Regions from separate parts of the Streptomyces sp. WMMB 714 genome, predicted to be linked through region 3. Evidence: riboswitches for the same ligand, from Rfam matches in the RefSeq annotation. Region 3 holds a riboswitch; each other region holds the start of a gene.

What was found. Region 3 has a riboswitch for cobalamin ahead of H181DRAFT_RS17005 (ABC transporter substrate-binding protein). Riboswitches for the same ligand answer to the same signal wherever they lie in the genome.
Region 1: linked by a shared signal. The riboswitch ahead of H181DRAFT_RS03630 (ribonucleoside-diphosphate reductase subunit alpha) and the one ahead of H181DRAFT_RS17005 (ABC transporter substrate-binding protein) in region 3 are both predicted to bind cobalamin.
Region 2: linked by a shared signal. The riboswitch ahead of H181DRAFT_RS12040 (cobalamin biosynthesis protein) and the one ahead of H181DRAFT_RS17005 (ABC transporter substrate-binding protein) in region 3 are both predicted to bind cobalamin.

Annotation. Positions count from the first base shown of each region.
Region 1 covers NZ_FMHJ01000002.1:202,833-206,100, forward strand. The annotation lists gene mctP (monocarboxylate uptake permease MctP) at 1-772, shown strand, start outside; gene H181DRAFT_RS03625 (GNAT family N-acetyltransferase) at 851-1,363, shown strand; cobalamin riboswitch at 1,422-1,582, shown strand; gene H181DRAFT_RS03630 (ribonucleoside-diphosphate reductase subunit alpha) at 1,793-3,268, shown strand, end outside.
Region 2 covers NZ_FMHJ01000005.1:445,266-448,533, reverse strand. The annotation lists gene H181DRAFT_RS12050 (inorganic phosphate transporter) at 1-1,023, shown strand, start outside; gene H181DRAFT_RS12045 (hypothetical protein) at 1,144-1,362, shown strand; cobalamin riboswitch at 1,500-1,694, shown strand; gene H181DRAFT_RS12040 (cobalamin biosynthesis protein) at 1,864-2,886, shown strand; gene H181DRAFT_RS12035 (cobyric acid synthase) at 2,883-3,268, shown strand, end outside.
Region 3 covers NZ_FMHJ01000008.1:254,560-257,827, reverse strand. The annotation lists gene H181DRAFT_RS17010 (ABC transporter permease) at 1-277, opposite strand, end outside; gene H181DRAFT_RS17005 (ABC transporter substrate-binding protein) at 295-1,854, opposite strand; cobalamin riboswitch at 1,907-2,036, opposite strand; gene H181DRAFT_RS17000 (TIR domain-containing protein) at 2,239-3,268, opposite strand, start outside.

The DNA of each region.
Region 1 (3,268 bases), on a different contig from region 3:
CCGCAACGTGATCCGCAGGAACACCACGATCCTGCCGCTGTACTCGCTGATGCTCGGCCTGCTGGCGCTGCTCGGATTCATGGCGATCGCCGCCGGGATCAAGCTGAAGAACGGGCAGCTCGCTATCCCCCAGCTCTTCGAGAACATGTTCCCGGACTGGTTCGCGGGGGTCGCCTTCGCGGCCATCGGCATCGGCGCGCTCGTACCGGCGGCGATCATGTCCATCGCGGCGGCGAACCTCTTCACCCGGAACATCTACAAGGACTTCATCAGGCCCGACGCGACACCCGCGCAGGAGACGTCCGTCTCGAAGGTGGTCTCGCTCCTGGTGAAGGTCGGTGCGCTGGTCTTCGTCCTGGGCATGGACAAGACGGTGGCGATCAACTTCCAGCTTCTCGGGGGCATCTGGATACTCCAGACGTTCCCCGCGCTGGTGGGCGGTCTCTTCACCCGCTGGTTCCACCGCTGGGCTCTGCTCGCCGGCTGGGCCGTCGGCATGATCTACGGAACGGTGACGGCGTACAACGTCTCGTCCCCCGTCCAGAAGCACTTCGGCGGCTCCAACGAGATCATCCCGGGCATCGGGCAGATGGGCTACATCGGCCTGACCGCCTTCGTGCTGAACGCGGTGGTGACCGTCGTCCTGACCCTCGTGCTGCGGGCGGCGAAGGCGCCCGACGGCGTCGACGAGACGCAGCCCTCCGACTACACGGCGGACGCCGGAGACCCGGGCGTCAAGGAGGAGTTGCCCGCCCCGACGGCGGCGCCCTGAGCCTCCGGGCACCGCTGACCACGTCGGGACAGCAGCCCGCCGGCGGCAATCGCCGGCGGGCTGCGGCATGCTCGTCACATGGACATCACGATCAGAGCCGTACTCGACCACGAGGTGGAAGAGGTCGGTGAACTCACAGCGCAGGCGTATCTCCGGGACGACCTGCTCGATTCCGGCGAGACGGACGCGTACCTGTCCGTCCTGCGCGACGTCCGGCACCGCTCCGCCCACGCGGAGGTCCTGGTAGCCGTCGACGGCGGCTCCGGAGCGCTGCTGGGCACCGTGACCTACGCGGGCCACGGCGGCGAGTACGCGGAGATCGCGCGGCCGGGAGAGGGCGAGTTCCGGATGCTGGCCGTACGCCCCGAGGGCCGCAACCGCGGCATCGGCGAGGCCATGGTGCGGGGCTGCGTCGACAGGGCGCGCGCCGGCCGCCTGGAACGCCTCGTCCTCTCCAGCCACCCGGCGATGCACGCAGCGCACCGTCTCTACGGGCGGCTGGGGTTCGTCCGCACTCCCGAGAGGGACTGGGAACCGCATCCGGAGCTGTACCCCGGTCTGCGCCTGATCACGTTCGCCCTGGACCTGTGAGGCGAGACCGAACCTCAGACCAACCCCCTGTCGGGTACTAGATATAGGGCCTGCTCGCGAAGCGCGCCACAACATGTATGCTCGTCCCCGCTGCCGCACAGGGGAATCCGGTGCAAGTCCGGAACTGTCCCGCAACGGTGTGCGATGTGCTGCCCCTGCCCTCGGGCTGTCGGGCAGCACTCGCGAGTCCGAATGCCTGTCCGGCTGCTTCGAAGACGTCCGGGTCCCGAGGGATGGGCCGGTGGACGCTGCGTGGCGCGCCCTCAGCCGACGGCGTGACGCCCGCACGCGCCTGCCGCGCACCTCCCTCGAGATCCTCGTCGTACCACCGAGCGAGGGAGAGCCCGTCCCGTGACCATCGCACCCGCCGGCCCGGACACCTCGGCCGGCACCGCCGGTCCCGAACGTCCGCACACACCGGAAACCGCGCTGTTGCGCACCCTCACCCACCTCACCGCGGATCTGCCCGGCACGGACCCGGAGCGGATCGCCTCCGCCGCGCTGCGGGGACGCCAGAAGGGCGGCAGCCAGGCCGAGTTGCGCGGGCTGGCGATGGAGGAGGCCGCGGGCCTCATCGGCGAGGAACCCGCGTACTCGCGGCTCGCCTCCCGGCTGCTGACCCTGGCCGTGCGGGAGGAGGCCGCGTCGCAGGGCTGCGTGTCCTTCTCCGCGTCCGTCGCCACCGGCCACCGGGAGGGCCTGATCGCCGACCGCACGGCCGCGTTCGTACGGGCCCACGCCGACCGGCTGGACACGCTGGCCGAACGGGCCGCGGCGGACGGCGCGGACGACCGGTTCGGTTACTTCGGCCTGCGAACGGTGTACTCGCGCTACCTGCTGCGCCACCCCACGAACCGTCAAGTGATCGAGACGGCCCAGCACTTCTTCCTGCGCGTGGCGTGCGGACTGGCCGCCGACGAGTCGGAGGAGGCCGTCGACGAGGTGGCGGAGCTGTATCGGCTGACCAGTTCGCTGGCCTACCTCCCCTCCTCCCCCACGCTCTTCAACTCGGGCACCAGGCACGCCCAGATGTCGTCCTGCTACCTGCTGGACTCGCCGCTGGACGAGCTCGACTCGATCTACCAGCGCTATCAGGAGGTGGCCCGCCTCTCGAAGCACGCCGGGGGCATCGGCCTCTCCTACTCCCGTATCCGCGCACGCGGTTCGCTCATCCGGGGGACGAACGGGCACTCCGGCGGCATCGTCCCCTTCCTGCGGACCCTCGACGCCTCCGTCGCCGCCGTCAACCAGGGCGGCCGGCGCAAGGGCGCCGCCTGCGTCTACCTCGAGACCTGGCACGCCGACATCGAGGAGTTCCTCGAACTGCGCGACAACACCGGCGAGGAAGCCCGCCGCACCCACAACCTCAACCTCGCCCACTGGATCCCCGACGAGTTCATGCGGCGGGTCGAGGCGGACGGTCAGTGGTCGCTCTTCTCCCCCTCGGAGACGCCCGAACTCGTGGACCTGTGGGGCGAGGAGTTCGAGGCCGCGTACCGGAAGGCGGAGGCGGAGGAGCGCTTCGTGCGGCAGGTGCCCGCCCGGCAGCTGTACGCGCGGATGATGCGCACCCTCGCGCAGACCGGCAACGGCTGGATGACGTTCAAGGACACCGCGAACCGGACCGCGAACCAGACGGCCGAGCCGGGCGGCATCGTCCACTCCTCGAACCTCTGCACCGAGATCCTGGAGGTCACCGACGACTCCGAGACGGCCGTGTGCAACCTGGGTTCCGTCAACCTCGCCGCGCACCTCACCCCCGGGGGCGCGGACGGTGGGACCGCCTGGACGGTGGACTGGGAGCGCCTGGACGCCACCGTCCGCACGGCCGTGACCTTCCTCGACCGCGTTGTCGACATCAACTTCTATCCGACCGAACAGGCCGGCCGCTCCAACTCCCGCTGG
Region 2 (3,268 bases), on a different contig from region 3:
CTCCTGACATGGCTCGCGGGGCTTCCCTCAAGCTCTTCCCACGCGCTGATGGGCGGCCTCCTCGGCGCCACCGTCGCGTCCGTGGGGATCGGCGCCGTCAACGGCGGCACCGTGGTGATGAAGGTGCTCATCCCCGCCCTCGCCGCCCCGCTCGTCGCCGGGCTCGCCGCGCTGTTCGCGACGCGTCTGACCTACCGGGCGGCACGGAACGCCGACGAGCAGCAGACCGCGAAGGGCTACCGGGCCGGGCAGATCACCTCGGCCGCGCTGGTCTCCCTCGCGCACGGCACCAACGACGCGCAGAAGACGATGGGCGTCATCACCCTGGCGCTGATCACCGGCGGCGCGCTGGCGCCGCAGGCCGACCCCCCGACCTGGGTCATCGTCTCCGCCGGTGTGGCCATCGCACTGGGCACGTACCTGGGCGGATGGCGGATCATCCGCACCATGGGCAGCGGCCTGACCGACATCAAGCCGCCTCAGGGCTTCGCCGCGCAGACCAGCGCCGCCGTGACGATCCTGGCCTCCTCGCACATCGGCTTCTCGCTCTCCACCACGCACGTCTGCTCGGGCGCCATCATGGGCTCGGGGGTCGGCCGCAAGGGCGGCGTCGTGCGCTGGTCGACGGCGGCCCGCATGGTCATGGGCTGGGGCCTGACGCTCCCGGCCGCGGGGCTCGTCGCCGCGGGTGCGGCCCTTCTCGCGGGGCAGGGCACCTGGGGCGTCACCACGGTCGCCGTGCTCGCGGTGGTCGTCAGCGGCGGCATCTGGCTGCTCTCGCGGCGCCAGCCCGTCGACCACACCAACGTCAACGACACGGCGGTCCCGGGCGAGACCGCGGAGGAGGACGCCGCGGGCGTCGTCACGACCGCGCTCCAGGCCGTCGCACCGCCGCCCACCGTGAAGGCGGGAAGCGACGCCTCGCTGCCGGAGATGTCCCTGCCGCCGCAGGGCACGCCGGCTGCCGGGTCCGCCGCCGAAGCCGAGAAGGAACGCCCCCGGGCGGGCTCCACGCTCGGCTAGCGAGCCGGCCCGCCGGACGGGACGCTCGCACCACAGCACCGACTCGAGACACCCCGACCCCGACCGCACAGCAGAGCGGCGTCAGCCGGACCTCTGCCGGACCTGAGACAGGGAAACGCTATGGACATCGACTGGGCAGCACTGGGCGAGGTATTCGGCGTCAGCCTCGTGGCCACTGTCGGCCTGGTGGGGCTCTTCACGCTCGGCATCGTGAACGGCTCCGCGGGCAAGGCGCAGGGCGGCGGCACGGCGACCCTCGCGCGCACCGGCGCGTACGCCTGCTACGCGCTGTGCGCCGCGGCGGTGGCGTACGGCATCTACATCATCACCGCACCGTGAAGTAGCGCCCGCCGGCCGGACTTCCGGGCACGGCGGGCAGCATCGGGCGAGGGGTACGGGCGGGCAGCCCGTACCCCTCGCCGTGCGTCTGCTCACACTCTTCCGCCGCAGGTCAGCGGCGAGTTGACGGCCCATCCCGTACATGGTGGACTTCCGGTTGCCCAACGGCGGCTGGAGAGGAAGCCGGTGAGAATCCGGCGCGGTCCCGCCACTGTCACCGGGGAGCGAACCCCAAGCGAAGGTCACGGCCCACGAGCGTCAAGGGGCCGGAAGGCCGGGGGACGCTGCGATCCGGGAGCCAGGAGACTCTCGCCGCCGGTACGTCGAGCCAGGGCGAGGACCCTGAGTGAGGACACCGCCATGCGTGGCTTCCCGGCCGCACCCCGTCCCGCAGTCGCATCCGCCGTCCCGGCGGGACTCCCCCGCCCGCGCCTGCCTCGTGCCGGCAGCCCTCCGCTGGGGGCCCGTCCCGTCCGCCGGAGCCCGACGGCGCGCTGAGCCATGCGAGTTCATCGCGCGTACGCCTGGGGCGCCGCCCTCGGCTACCTGGGGGACGTGCTCCTGGGCGACCCCCGCACCGGGCATCCCGTCGCCGTCTTCGGACGGGCCGCCGCCGCGGCCGAGCGCGTCCTGTGGCGCGACTCCCGCGCGGCGGGAGCCCTCCACACCGCACTGTGCGCGGGCGGCCCGGCCGCGGCGGCCGCGCTCCTCACCCGCGCCCTGCGCCGCAGGGGTCCGGCAGCGTCCGGCGTCGCGGCGCACGCGCTCGCGGGCATCCCGGCTCATGCGGCGGCGACGTGGACCGTCCTCGGCGGCAGCGGACTGTGCACGGCGGCGTGTTCCGTCCAGGCCGCCCTGGAAGCGGGGGACGTGGACCGCGCGCGCGTGCTGCTGCCTCAACTGTGCGGCCGCGACCCGCAGTCGCTGGACGCGGAGGGCATCGCCCGCGCCGCCGTCGAGTCGGTGGCGGAGAACACGTCGGACGCCGTCGTGGGTGCCCTGGTGTGGGGAGCGCTGGCCGGCGTCCCCGGTATGACGGCGTTCCGGGCGGTCAACACGCTCGACGCGATGGTGGGTCATCTCTCCCCGCGTCACCGGAAGTTCGGCTGGGCCGCCGCGAGGCTGGACGACGCGGCGGGCTGGCCCGGCGCACGTCTGACGTCGGCGCTCGCCGCGCTCGCCGGCCCCTGCCCGCGCGGCGCCCTGCGGGCGTGGCGCGGCGACGCGCACCGGCATCCCAGCCCCAACGCGGGCCCGGTGGAAGCCGCGTTCGCGGGTGCGCTGGGAGTCCGGCTCGGCGGGACGCTGAGCTACGGCGGGCGCACGGAGCACAGGCCGGTGCTCAACTCCCCCGGCAGGGCCGTGCGTCCGGGCGACATCGCACGCGCCGTGCGCCTCTCGCGGCGCGTGGGGCTCCTCTCGCTGGCGCTCACCACGGCGGCGGGCGTGGCGGGACGGCTCGCCGCCGCCCGGGTCCGCTCGCGTGGCGGAAGCCGTACGGGAACGGGAGGTACCGCGGCGTGACGGGCGGGCAGGAAGAGCGCGGCGGACCGGGCCCCGGTGCCGCCGCACGGGGCGGCGGACTGCTCGTCGCCGGCACGACGTCCGACGCGGGCAAGAGCGTGGTCACGGCGGGCATCTGCCGCTGGCTGGCGCGCAAGGGGCTGAAGGTCGCGCCGTTCAAGGCCCAGAACATGTCGCTCAACTCGTACGTGACGCGGGAGGGCGCGGAGATCGGGCGGGCGCAGGCCATGCAGGCCGCCGCGGCGCGCACCGAGCCGACGGCCCTGATGAACCCGGTGCTGCTCAAGCCGGGCGGCGACCGCAGCAGCCAGGTGGTGCTGCTGGGCAAGGCGGTCGGCGAACTCAGCGCGCGCGGCTACCACTCGGACCGGCAGGAGAAGCT
Region 3 (3,268 bases):
AGACGGCCAGCCGCCCGGCGAGCTCGTCGCCGACGGGAACGCCCGTCACCAGTGAACGGCCGGGGTCACCGGCCAGCAGGGAGCCCAGCCAGTCCCAGAACCGCTGCCAGACCGGCTCGTCGAGGCCCAGCTTCGCCCGGAGCGCGGCGGCCTGCTGCGGATTCCCGTGATCCCCTAGGAGGACGTCGGCGGTGTCCCCCGGCACCAGGGAGTCCAGCGCGAAGACGACCAGGAGCGCGAAGAAGCACTGGGCGACCGCCAGCACGCTCCTGCGCACGGCATAGCGGCGCACCGTCAGCCCAGTTCGACGTCGTCGAAGCGTGCCCAGAAGTGGGAGTTGGGGACGGCCGGGCGCAAGCCCCCGACCGACGAGGAGACGCCGTCGTTGGCGTCGGAGAACCCCCACACGAGCATGCCGGACCCCTCGCGGGCGATGCGCTGCGCCCGGTGGAGAAGCCCGAGCCGCTCGTTCTCGTCGCGGGTCGAGCGCGCCCGGTCCATCAGCTCGTCGAACCGGCCGGAACGGAACCCGGTCAGGTTCCGCGCGGCACCGCTGCGCATCCGCTGCTGGAGGAAGTCCGAAACGGGCAGTGTGGACGTGGTGTTGAGGGCGGCGACGCCCTTCTCCTTGATCTCACTGAAGTACGTGGTGGAGGCCCGCGTACGCGGCGTGACGCGCAGGCCGACCTCCTTCAGCTGCCGCGCGATCAGCGTGGACGCCGACTCCCATGCGGCGTCGACCGTGCTGGTCTCCAGCGTGAAGGACAGCCCTTCCGCGCCGGCATCGCGGACCAGCTCCCGGGCCCGCTCCACGTCGCGCTTCCGCTGGGGGAGCTCCGGCGGGTAGCCGCGCAATCCCTTCCCGAACAGGTCGTTGCCCACCGTGCCCCGGTTCGCCAGCGCGACGCGAACGAGAGCTTCCCTGTCGACTCCGAGCAGCACGGCCTCCACCAGCTTCGGATCGTCGAACGGCGCACGTCCGGTCCGCAGCAGCACCTGCTGCGCCGTGGCCTGGCGGGAGGTGAGCACGCGTACCGCGGGGGCCTCTTCGAGGCGGTCGATGAAGGGCCCCGAGATGTCGGCCGCGTAGTGCACCTGGCCGGACAGCAGCGCGTTGACGCGTGCGGACTCCTCGTTCACGGGCACGATCTCCAGCTCGCCGATTCGCCCCCCGCCCGCCCAGTGGCCGTCCCAGCGGCGGAAGCGCGCCACCCCGCCGGGCTTGAACGAGCCGTACCGGAAAGGGCCCGAGCCCACCGGGTGGCGGAAGCCGGTGGTGCCGGCCGGGATGATCTCCGTGCCGGGCCCTGCGAACGCCATGGGGAACTCGAAGTCCGGCCGTTTCAGCACCAGTGTCAGCTCACGGGCGCCGGCGGCGCGGCTGTCGCCGAAGTCGACGGCGGACAGCAGCTGCTGGGACGGCGAACCGGTCTTCGGGTCCGCGACGCGCCGGTAGCTGTAGAGCACGTCCTCCGCCGTCACGGGCTCGCCGTCGTGAAAAGAGGCCCTGCGCAGACGTATGCGCCAGCGCCGGCCGGAGGAGTCGCTCTCCCAGGACTCGGCGAGGCGCTCACGCACCGACATGTCGTCGTCGTAGGTCGCGAGAGTGTCGAACAGTGCTTTCGCGCGGGCCTGGTCGACGAAGTTGGGCGCTACGTGCGGGTCGAGTGTCTCCTGCGAGCCTCCGGCGGTGAACGCGGCACGGAACCGGCCTGAACTCCCGCCGCCCCCTTCGGAGGAGCATCCCCCGAGCAGGCCCGTCGCGGCGGCTGCCGCCGCCCCGGCACCCGCCACGACGCTGCGCCTGCCCGGTCCTCGTCCTCTGACTGCCGGTACAGCGGCACGAGTCGGCATCGTGCATCCTTCCCGGGGTGTCCTCGCCCCAGTCGGTGGACCGGCGACGGGTCAGTCTCCTGACTCCCGGATCGCCGCTCGCCCCGGCCTTCCAGCCCGTACGTCACGAGCCGTGGCCATGCTGGGGTCCGCTCCCCGGTCACAGTGGCGGGACCGTGCCGGAATCGCACCGGCTTCCTGATCCCCGTCGCCCTGCCCCGTCATTGTGGCCCACGGCGGGCACGCCCCCGCCCGCCGGGCACGGCCTCCCCCTCTCAGCTGATCGAGCTGCGGACCCACGGGCCTGTTGCGTCCCCGCCCTCGCAATCCGGAAGTCAGGCCGCATCCGACCGGCACGAGGATGACGAACACCCGGGAACTCTTCCGGCCACAGCGCTGGACGGGTCATGGAGTCGAGGAACCGGCGAGAAGGTCGGTTCCGCAAAGCGCAGCGAGTTCCTTGGCCACCGAGGTCAGAGGGGTGCGGAGGTTGGCCAGTTCGGCACGCATCTCGGCGGATCGTTCCCACTGCCGTTCATGTGCGACGAGGCTGATGTCGGGCGGGCGCAGGACTTCGTGTTCCTGGAGAGCAGGGTGCCAGGTCGCCAGGAAGGGGCGTAGATGCTCGTTGGCGAGGTTCGCGGCAATGCCTGGCAGCGCGATGGGCCCGGCTGTTTCGCTCGCAATGCGGTGCAGCACGTCGCGTGTCGTGGCGAACAGTGAGTGCAGCGAGGTGAGGGCTTCCCGCAGTGAACCCTGGCCCGGCGCGAGCGGCTGGACTCCGACTCGGGTGACCAGTTCGACCTGCAAGTCGAATGCCGCAGCTTGCTCGATGGTGCCCCGGGGTGCGGTGGCTTCCACTGGTCGCAGAGCCGGCGAGGTGGCCGGATGCGCCGTGGTGGATCCTCCGGCGCCGGCGGTGGGCAGCGTCGGTGCGAGTGTGTGCAGCAGCATGCGGCGGAGGTCTTCCTGCCTGGCGGTGTCAGTGTCGTGGCGGCGCACCGCGCGGGCAGCGAGGGGATGGATGGTCCAGGACCGGTTCTCCGTCGGGTCCGGACGCAGGGCGCCGGAACCGAGCAGTGTCTCGACCGCCTCTGCGACGAGGGCGGTCACATCCCATGGGTCGTAGGAGCTGATCGTGGACAGCACGTTCTCCAGCGCTGGTTGCGACATCGGTGCCGGGCTGGCCAGGGCGAACACTCGCAGGACGTCGTCGGTCGGGAGGTGACCGGACAGAGGCCGTGAGAGGAGTACGGCCGAATGTATGCGGGGATCCGAGGAGCCGTTGCCGGTGGGAGTCCGCCACGTTGTCAGGACATCGGTCCCGGGGGCGTGGAGCCTGTTGCGCAGGTGGGTGAAGTCGCTGTGCGCGGCAAGTCCCGCAAGGAGGTCCAGAGCCTGCGGATGACCGTCGACGTCGCGGACGAGGGCGGTC